One region of the Micromonospora yongxingensis genome, then DNA from elsewhere that is predicted to be linked to it. Evidence: riboswitches for the same ligand, from Rfam matches in the RefSeq annotation. Region 1 holds a riboswitch; the other holds the start of a gene.
The links. Region 1 has a riboswitch for S-adenosylmethionine ahead of ACTWLT_RS01370 (aminotransferase class V-fold PLP-dependent enzyme). Riboswitches for the same ligand answer to the same signal wherever they lie in the genome.

Region 1 (4,996 bases):
GGAGCCTGCGGGTCCCGACCCACGAAGAACGACCGGTACGAGGTGATCGCCTCCAGCAGCTCCCGCTCCTCGCGGGCCGTCCGCTCCAGGTCGGCCGGCTTGCGGTCCAGGCCGCGCAGCGTCCCGTCGCGCAGCAGGGCCAACCGGGTGGCGGCGAACTGGTACCCCCGCATCGCCCGCACCCCGGCGTCCCCGGCCACCCGGCGCGCCCAGGTACGGGCCGCGTGCCGACGGCCCAGGCTGCTCAGCGAGGCCACCTCGGGCGGGCTCAGCCAGCCGGCGCGCACGTAGTCCGGCAGCGTCCGCTCGGTGAGCCGCCCCTCCCACGCACGCAGCCACACCGCCAGCCCCACCATCCCGAAGAACACCGGCACCATCAGGCCCAGGAAGCCGTACAGCATGATCACCGCTTCGCCGGTGGCCTGGGTCAGCGTGGGCAGCAGGTTCCAGGTGCCGTGCAACATCATCGCAAGCAGCAGGCCGGCGACCGGAGCGAGCACACGGACCCGACGGTCGGCCGTCCGGGCCGCGACACCCAGGCCCACACCGGTCATCGAGGTGAAGAGCGGGTGGGCGAACCCGAACAGCAGGATCCGGACGATGAAGATGGCGATGACCTGCTGGGTGCCGGTGGCCGGGCCGTACCGGTCGGCACCGGCGGCGTAGCCGTACCCGCCCAGGTAGAGGATGTTCTCCACCATGGCGAAGCCGACCGCGGAGAGCCCGCAGTAGACCAGGCCGTCGGTGATCCCGGACCACTCACGGCGACGGAACACCAGCAGCAGGATCGGGCCGAGGGCCTTGGTCAGCTCCTCGATGAACGGCGCCACCAGCACGCCGGTGAGGGCGGCCGGCAGCCCCCAGTCGTCGAACCGCGCGGCGGCGAACTCGTTCACCGTGAGCGAGGCGGCGGTGGAGACGAACGCTCCCCAGGCGAAGCAGAAGATGAGGTACTTCAGCGGCTCCGGCTCGTAGCGGTCCAGCCAGAGGAAGCAGGCGACCAGCACCGGCACCGGCAGGATGGCGGCGACCACCCCGATCAGCAGCGCCCGTACGCCGAGCGACTGGCCGAGCGTGAAGACCATGAAGACCGCGCACGCGGCGATGAAGAGCACCACCCCGGCCAGCACCAGGAACCGCCGCCAGCCCAGTCGGCGCAGCGGCATCCGGGGCGCCTCGCCGGCGGACGGAGCCGCGGGCGTAGGCGGCGACGACGGCAGGGGTGCACCGGGCGGGGTGTCGGCCATGCGGTCAGCGTAGCCATCCGCCGCCGGCTGGTTCGGTCGCATCGGCAGCGCTATGCTGCCAGCAGGTCACGAGCGCCAGCGTCAAGCCCCGGCTTGCTGGCCGGCAACCCTCGTCGAGTTCGCGGTGGGGTGCCCCGGGTGATGACCGGGCCCAGCCCGATCGGCGTGCTGGGCAAGCGCGGACCCCGTCCCGACACCAGACCCGGGGTCCCTGACCCCGGAGGTTCCGGCGTGTCCGTCACCCTCGCACCCTCGCTTCCCATCCCGTCCGCCGTCGCGTCCGCGCCGGCGCCGCTCGACGTGCTCGGCGTGCCGGGCGAGATCAACCTCGACTACGCGGCCAGCGCGCCGTGCGCGCGGGCCGCCGCCGACGCGGTGGCCGAACTGCTGCCCTGGTACGCCAGCGTCCATCGCGGTGCGGGTGCGCTGTCCCGGCACTGCACGCTGGCCTACGAGCGTGCCCGGCAGACGGTGGGCGACTTCTTCGGCGCCCGCGCCGACGATCACGTGATCTTCACCCGCAACACCACCGACGCGCTCAACCTGCTGGCCCGGGCGGTGCCGGCCGGCACGACGGTGGTCACCTTCGCCGGCGAGCACCACGCCAACCTGCTGCCCTGGCCGCGCGGCTCGGTCCGGCTGCCGGTGCCCAGCGACCCCGCCGGGGCGGTACGCGCCCTCGCCGCCGCCCTCACCGAGCTGCGCCGGGACAGCAACCCGGCGCAGCCGGTGCTGGTCGCGGTGACCGGAGCGAGCAACGTGACCGGCGAGCGGTGGCCGGTCACCGAACTGGCCCGGGTGGCCCACCGGCACGGGGCACGGATCGCCCTGGACGCCGCGCAGCTCGCCCCGCACGCCCCGGTCGACCTGCTCGCGCTCGACGTGGACTACGTGGCCGTCTCCGGCCACAAGCTGTACGCGCCGTTCGGCGCCGGCGTGCTGATCGGCCGGGCGGACTGGCTGGACGCCGCGCCTCCGTACCTGGCGGGTGGGGGTGCCACCAGCCACGTCGGGCCGGCCACCCACGACGTGACCTGGGCGACCGGGCCGGCACGGCACGAGGGCGGCACCCCCAACCTGGTCGGCGCGGTGGCGCTGGCCGCGGTGTGCGCAGCACTGGACGACGCGGACCGCGCCGCGCTGGCCGCCCACGAGCAGGCGCTGCTGGCACGGCTGCGCACGGGCCTCGCCGCCCTGCCGCACGTGGTGGAACTGCGCACCTTCGGCCCGGACGCGCCCCGGGTCGGCATCGTCTCGTTCGTGGTCGCCGGGTGGGACTCCGCCGAGGTGGCCGCCCGGCTGGCCGCCGAGCACCGGATCGGGGTGCGGGACGGGCTGTTCTGCGCCCACCCGCTGGCCCGGCGGCTGCTCAGCGAGGCGGCGGGGCGTACCGGCCGGCGGGACCTGCCGCCCACCGCGCTGCGCGCCAGCCTCGGCCTGGGCAGCACCCAGGCCCAGGTGGACCGGCTGCTCGCCGCGCTCGCCGCGTTGGGCTAGGCCGGCACGACGCGCCCCGGTCAGCCGACCGGCGGAGCGGTGGGGGGCTTCGGCCCCTCGCCCGGCTCGGCCGGTTCACCCATCGGCCGCTCCTGCTCCCCGAAGGCGGTGCGGATCCACCGGTTCGCCTCCTCCTGTTCGATTCCGGAGGCCACCAGCAGGTCACTGGCCGTGGTCCGGATCTGGGCGATCACCACGCTGCCCGAGAAGCCGACCCCGGCGCCGTACGCCCGGCCGGCCTCGCTGACCGCCCGCAACGACCGTTCCCGGGCCTTCTCCGGCTCCTCGCCCGCGGCGAACTCCTGCTTGAGCAGCCGGACCGATTCGGCGAGGTGGCCGATCCCGTCCGGCATCGGGTCCGGCACCGGTTCCTCGTCCTCGATCAGCGTGACGGACCGGCGGATCAGCGTGCCGCTGTTGCGCATGGCCCGGTCGATCGGCTCGGCGGCCTCCGCGTAGTGGGTCAGTTCGTCCCGCCGGTGCCAGCGGGCCGGGGAGAGGGTCGCGGTCTCCTTGGCGCCCTCGATCGCCTCGGCCAGTGTGGCCAGCTCCTCCTTGTTGTCGCGCAGCCGCTCGAGCGCCCGCTGGACGGTGGCGCGGTCCCGTTTGCGCAGCCCGTCGGCGGTCATGTCGAGTTGGGCGGCGAGCAGGTCCAGCGCCGGCCGGGCGGCGCGATTGATCACCCGGAGCGGGTTCAGTGGCAGCAGCACCGCAGTCACCAGCAGCGCGATCCCACCGCCGAGGAACGCGTCCACGAAGCGTGGGATCTCCAGGTTCTGGGTCGACGGGCTCAGCGTGACGATCAGCACCGCCGTGGCCGCCGCCTGGATGACGATGGCCACGCTGGCCCCGGCGAAGATCGTGAGCAGGATCGCGACCGTCACCACCAGGCCGAGCTGCCACGCCCCGGTGCCGAGCAGGTAGATCAGGAGGTCGCCGATGGCCACCCCGATGCCCACCCCGACGATGAGTTCCACGGTCCGTCGGAACCGCTGGCCGACCGACGCGGCCAGCGTGCCGACCGCGGAGATCGGCGCGAACACCGGCTGCGGGTTGCCGAGCAGCCGGTGCGAGATGAAGTACGCCAGCCCGGCCGCCAGCCCGGCCTGCACGGCCAGCCCGCCAGCCATCCGCACCCGGTGCAGCCGGTCGTGCAGGGTGGCTCGGCCGCGGTGCCGCAGTTCCTCGGTGGCCTCCGCGATCCGGGCGCCGTCGACGTCCACCAGTCCTTCGCGCAGCGGGGTACGCCGCACCATCGGAGGTCGCTTGTCCCGGGCCACAGCCATGGGCGCGACTACCCGTGCCGGGGCCGCTGAATCCTGCCGTTCCCGCGCTGCGGCCGGATGCGGCAGACTCGGGCGGTGACCGATCTGCTGGACCGGTGGCGGGCGGCGGCCCGGGGCGTCGGGGCTGGGCCCGGCGCCGGCTCGACGCGGGTCGGGCGGCAGTTGCTCGCCCGCTGGCAGGAGCCGCACCGGCACTATCACACGGTCGCCCACCTGACCGCCGTGCTCGACGTGGTCGACGAGCACGCCGGGCTTGCCGACCGGGCGGACCTGGTCCGGCTGGCGGCCTGGTGCCACGACGCGGTCTACGACCCGCGGGCCGATGGCGACGCCAACGAACGGGACAGCGCCACGCTGGCGGGGAGTCTGCTCGCCGGGCTCGGGGTGCCGGCGCCCGCGGTGGCCGAGGTGCAGCGGCTGGTGCTGCTCACCGCGGGGCACGTGGTGGCCCCCGGCGACCGCGACGGCGCGCTGCTCTGCGACGCGGACCTCGCCGTGCTGGCCGCCCAGCCGGCGACCTACGACCGCTACGCGGCGGCCATCCGCCGGGAGTACGCGCACGTGCCGGAGCCGGCCTTCCGTGCGGGGCGGGCCGCGGTGCTCAGACATCTGCTGGAGCTGCCCGCCCTGTTCCGGTTGCCGCCGCTGGCCGACCGGTGGGAGCGGTCGGCCCGGGCGAACCTGCGCCGCGAGCTGGCCACCCTCAACCCACCCGGGCCGCCGGCGCGCTGACCAGATGCTTCGGACGGCGCAGCCCGGCGTCCCGGAGCAGCCGGACCAGCTCCCGGCTCGGCACCACCCGGGCACCGAGCCACACCGCCGCCGCGAACCGCTCGGCCGGAATGTCGTAGTGGTCCCGGTCGAAGCCACGCCGGGGTGCGCCCAGCGCCTCGGCGAAGGCGTGCAGCTCGGCGTAGGAGACGTCGCTGATCAGGTGCGACCAGAGCCGACCGCGCCACGGCCAGG
Region 2 (4,996 bases), on a different contig from region 1:
GCGCCGGTGGTGAGGATGGTTCTCGCAAGCAGTTACAGAGAACCGGCACCGATCAGGAAGCAAAGACATGACAGATCAGACCCAGGGCCGCGTGTGGCTTATTACAGGATGCTCAAGCGGTTTCGGCCGTGAGATTGTGCGCGCCGCAGTGGCGGCGGGTGACCGGGTGATGGCGACAGCGCGCCGTCCCGAAACTCTTCAAGACCTTGCCGATCTCGGCAACGGGCAGGTCAGCACCTGCGCTCTGGACGTCACCGATCCCGACTCGATTCAGGTCGCGGTAAAGTCGACGCTGGCACTATTCGGCCGGATCGACGTCCTTGTCAACAACGCCGGATTCCTCATGATGGGCGCCGTCGAGGAAATCACCATGCAACAGCTGCGCGAGCAGATGGAGGTTCTGTTCTTCGGCGCCGCCGAGACAACGAAGGCTGTACTGCCAAGTATGCGCGAGCGGGGCAGCGGAACGATCGTGCAGATGAGCTCGATGGGTGGACAGACAAGCTTCCATGCCTTCGGGGCCTACCATGCCGGAAAGTTCGCCCTGGAAGGCTTGTCACAGACACTGGCGGGAGAAGTCGCCCCACTTGGGGTGCGAGTCCTGATGGTGGAACCGGGATCATTCCGCACCCAGATCAACAGCAACAAGACCGAGTCATCGGTCATCGACGCCTACAGTGGGACCGCCGGGGCGTTCCGCAGCTACGTCAACGCGATGCAAGGCTCCGAGGAAGGCGACCCCGCCAAGGCCGCGGCTGCCATTGTCACCGCGGTTGACAGCGACAATCCGCCCCTTCGACTCGCGCTGGGTGGTGACGCGGTCGACGGGCTCCGCGCCGAGCTCGAATCGCGTCTAGCCGACCTGACCGCTTGGGAAGAGCTGAGCCGGTCGACCGCAGCGTCCTGACACGCTGTGCGTGTGGCTGAGCCTGGCCGGCTTGATTCCTACTGCCGGGCCGGGGTTGTCGGACTCCCGGTCTAGGTTTCCGCGTTCCTGCGGCCGGACGTGCTCTGTACGTCCGGCCGCAGGAACGCCGAGCGCCTGACCATGCCCCACAACGCGGTCGGCCTCTGGGTTTGGATGACCCGGTGGCGCGGTTGGCGTACCCCAGATCATGAGCTGACCCGGGAAGTCGCCGACCTGCTTGCCCGGCTCCGAATCACCGCCGACGGATAGTTCGGCCATCGCCGACCGCCGTCGGCTCAGGTCTCCGTCATGTGTTGCCCGGGTTGCTCTCGACATCGCTGATCTTTATGCTCCTGGGCGTCAAGAGTGGTCAGCGTCAAGCCTCCCGGCTTGCTGACCCGGCAACCGCGCCACCCGCGCACGGTGCCTCCGGGGGAAGACCAGGCCGGCCGCAAGCTGCGGTACGGCAAGAGCGGGTGCCTCGGGCACCGGAAGGCGAGTTCACCGTGCCATTCGGAGAGCTGGACCTGGCTGCTTTCGCGGTCTGCCTGGCCTGCGGGCACCTCCGCGATGGCGCGCCGCGCGGGCAGCGGTGCCGCTGCCAGCCGCGTACGCCGGAGTGGGAGCAGCAGTGGCAGGGGCAGGACATCTCAAGTGACCTCGACCTGTGCGTGTTGTGCGTCCGAGACACGGTGACCACCCGAACCCGGTGGTCGTGGCTGGCCTGCGAAACCTGCCGACACGTCTCGCAGGTCGTCGGGGAACGGTACGGCCACCGCGCCGCACTGCCGCTGGGCCGGCACTCGCTCATGAACGGCGACGTGGTCCAGCCGCAGACGGCCACGACCACCGAGGTCGCCGCCTCGCTGGTGGCCTCCGTGCGGCGTTGCAACGGGCTGCGCGAGTGGCAGCAGGTGGAGTTCGACCGGCTCGCCGAGCCACTTCGCGTGGCCGCTTCGAGCGTGCCGCTGACCGAGTGGCAGCGAAGATGGCCGCCCTCGCTCGGAGCGAGCGTCGACGCTTTCGACCGCTACGGCGTCATGCCGGTCCCCCACGACCTCAGCAGCCTCCGGCAGGCCCAGACCGAGTTCCTGTCCACCGCTCGTTGATCGCCGGTCCGGGCAGGACCTTTGTGAAGATCAGGACATCCTCGTGGGTGATCAGGTGCAGCGGGCTACCGGCAGCGCGTGCCTTCCGTACGGCTTGGAGTTGGAAGAACGACGGTCGGGCAACGAGCTGCCCGTCGCGGACTGCCGCCAGGAGGGCCACGCACCGCTCGGTCGGTACCAGGCCCGCGCGGACGCCGGCGGCGATGACGGCGGAGGGCAGGTCGACAAGCTGACCGTTTTTGCGCCACGGCCGGGCGGTGACCACCACGGTGCCGCCGGGGCGCAGCAGGTCGGCGCAGCCGGCGAGGATCTGCGCGAACCCGTCGGTGAGGCCGGTGAGGTCGCGGTACGCGAGGTTGCCCTTGTCGGTGCCGTCGTTGTAGGCGTTGTCGAACTTCGCCACCCCGTCGATGCCGGGCCGGACAAGGCCGTGGACGGTAGGCCCGTACGGCGGTGAGGTGACCACGAGGGCGACCTGTCCGGTGAGTGCGGCCGGTAGCAGGGACCGCAGCCGGGTGGCGTCACCGCGAAGGACGGAGCCGCGGCCGGTGGCGCCCTGGGTGTGGGCGTGGCTGATGTTCGCATCAGCGATGTCGGACCAGCGAGATTCGTACTCCACGCCGATGGCGTCGCGGCCGGCGTGCACGGTCTCGACGAGGGTCGTGCCGATCCCGCACATTGGGTCGAGCACGAGGTCGCCGGGCTGGGTGTAGGCGTGCACGGCGTGGGCGGCGATCGCTGGGAGCATCCGGGCAGGGTGCTTGACGGACTCGGCCACGTACCGGCCGCGGCGTTGCACCGGACCTGTCTGTTGGGCGGTGGCCCACACCGACAGACCGTCAATGTGCCGTTCGCCGTCGGCTCGGTGGCGGCCCTCGTAGGTGCGATGCTGTCCGCTGGCGGCGCCGGTCGGGATCGGCTCGTCCGGGCCGGAGTGGTGGGAATACTCAGCCACGGTTGCCACCACCCTTCCGCCGGGCGTGGGGTGCGGAGATGTGGTGCTGGCTGAAGACGAGCAGGTCGGCGTGCACCCGCAGGTGCGACACCGCCCAGTCCTGCTCGCCGGCCTGCTGGGCGAGGGTGAGCAGTTCCTCGTCGGTGAGGTGGTAGACGAACGCGTCGCCGTCGGTGTCCGCAGCGACGGCGACGATGTGCTGCAGGTAGCCCAGGCCGACCGACGCGGCGGCGGTGGCGACCGGGGTGAAGTCCTCGGGCTGGGAACTGGTGGTGGGGACGGTGACGACGAGGACGAGGCAGCCGCCGGGGCACAGCAGCCTGGCGCAGGCGGTCAGTAGCCACGCCAGCCGGATCCGGTTGGTCGTGTCGGTGGGGTCGAGGGGCCAGCTGGCTACGACCAGGCTGGTCGCCTCAGCCAGGGATGCGGAATTGGGTGCGGCGGGGGCCGTGGCGCTGGGCAGGTCGGTGTCGGTGAGGTCGTCACCGAACCAGGCGCTCATGTCCGGCAGGTCGCCGTCGTGGGAGAGGGTGGCTGGGTCGGGGCGGCCCGGCGGAGTGGCGGGTCCGATGATCAGGCTGGACGCGTCGGTGAACCAGCCCGGGTGGTGCCGGCGGCCGCCCGTGCGGCAGACGGCTGCCAGGGCGTGGTCGCCGGTAAGGTCGACGACCACCTCACCGGGGCGGCTGTAGGCGGCCACGAGCCGGTAGGCCAGTCGGGCGCCGACGCTGCGGCCGGCGTCGGTCTCGGTACGGGCGGTGCGCCACACGGTGACCGGCACCGGCGGGTCGCCGGCGATCAGGTCGATCAGGGTCGGGTCGACATCGTGCGGGTCGGCCGGGCGGGCAGGGTCGGGGCGGTGCGGCGTGTGCTCGCTCATGTGGTGTCGGCTCCGCGCCGCGCCGTGGTGCGCTGACATCCTCAAACCGGCGCTTGTCAGCTCTAGCGGAGACCCCTCGATCTGACAGAGGACTGACAGTGCCGTCTGCGGAGCACTGTCGCGGTCCGCGACGTCGGTCGCCCCGGTGCTGTCAGAGCAGCGCCGCACCGGCGTGGCCGGCACTGACAGAGCGTGGCCCGCTCCGTGACAGATGCCCGCGCGGCGCGCGCGCTGTCATGCCATGTCGGCGAGGACAGCGCCGCGGCGTCGTGTCATCCGGGACGGTGTCACTGCCAGCCGCGGTCCGTGGCCGGGGTGTCGCCGTGACCGACAGGGGTGCCACCCGCGTCGCTGTCCGACCGAGGCTGTCTGACAGTGGGCAGCTGTCAGACGCAGTCGCGGTGGCCCGCTCGTCCGTCAGGCCACTGTCAGACGCTCATGGCGAGCTCGACCGGGCTCCCCAGGCCTGACGACACCGGGCCCGCCAACAGCGACATGCAGGTATCTACTCGCAGGTCAGCGGCGGTTTGTCAGACCGCCGTCAAGGCCGGCGCCGGGTGTCGTCAGGTGGTCGGGCCGGCGCGGACAGCGCGTCGCCGAGATTATGGCCTGCGCTGTCAGAGGGCCGTGAGGTTGTCGTGGCGCAATCGGTGCCATCACGCCTAGGCGAACGCGCCCAGCGGATCCTCGACGACTTTCTCTGACATGGAGTGTGGACATGAGCGTGTCCGAGCAGGACTGGCCCGACTCCCCGCTGGACGCTGTCGACGCCGCCTTCACGGCGCTGACGACCGGCCCCCAGCCGATGACACTCGACATGGACGCTCTCGGACCCGACACCGGCCTTCCGGCCGGTGTCATGACACTCCCGGCGCTGCGTGACTGGCTCCTGGATCGTCCCCGTGCCTACGCGGCGCGGGACGCGGTGTGGCGGGACCTGGTGCGCCGTGCCCGCCTCGACGGCCCGTCCTGGGTGGTTGTGGCGGTGGCGATGGCGATGCCCGCGCTGCGGCGTCACGCCGGCCGCCTTCATTCTGGTTGGTCCGGTGACGGCGCCGACCTCGACGCGGAAATCCTCACCGGTTTCCTCACCGCGCTGCGCGACCGCGTCGACCTGGCCAAGCCCGCCCCGTATGCGGCGTTGT

Region 2: linked by a shared signal. The riboswitch ahead of ACTWLT_RS17185 (hypothetical protein) and the one ahead of ACTWLT_RS01370 (aminotransferase class V-fold PLP-dependent enzyme) in region 1 are both predicted to bind S-adenosylmethionine.

The regions. Positions count from the first base shown of each region.
Region 1 is NZ_JBQXEO010000001.1:292,831-297,826, reverse strand. It holds gene ACTWLT_RS01375 (PrsW family intramembrane metalloprotease) at 1-1,289, opposite strand, end outside; SAM riboswitch class IV at 1,312-1,432, shown strand; gene ACTWLT_RS01370 (aminotransferase class V-fold PLP-dependent enzyme) at 1,479-2,744, shown strand; gene ACTWLT_RS01365 (FUSC family protein) at 2,765-4,000, opposite strand; gene ACTWLT_RS01360 (HD domain-containing protein) at 4,106-4,762, shown strand; gene ACTWLT_RS01355 (DUF4031 domain-containing protein) at 4,734-4,996, opposite strand, start outside.
Region 2 is NZ_JBQXEO010000013.1:453-5,448, reverse strand. It holds gene ACTWLT_RS17190 (oxidoreductase) at 68-907, shown strand; SAM riboswitch class IV at 1,266-1,386, shown strand; gene ACTWLT_RS17185 (hypothetical protein) at 1,414-2,016, shown strand; gene ACTWLT_RS17180 (TRM11 family SAM-dependent methyltransferase) at 1,967-2,971, opposite strand; gene ACTWLT_RS17175 (hypothetical protein) at 2,964-3,851, opposite strand; gene ACTWLT_RS17170 (hypothetical protein) at 4,570-4,996, shown strand, end outside.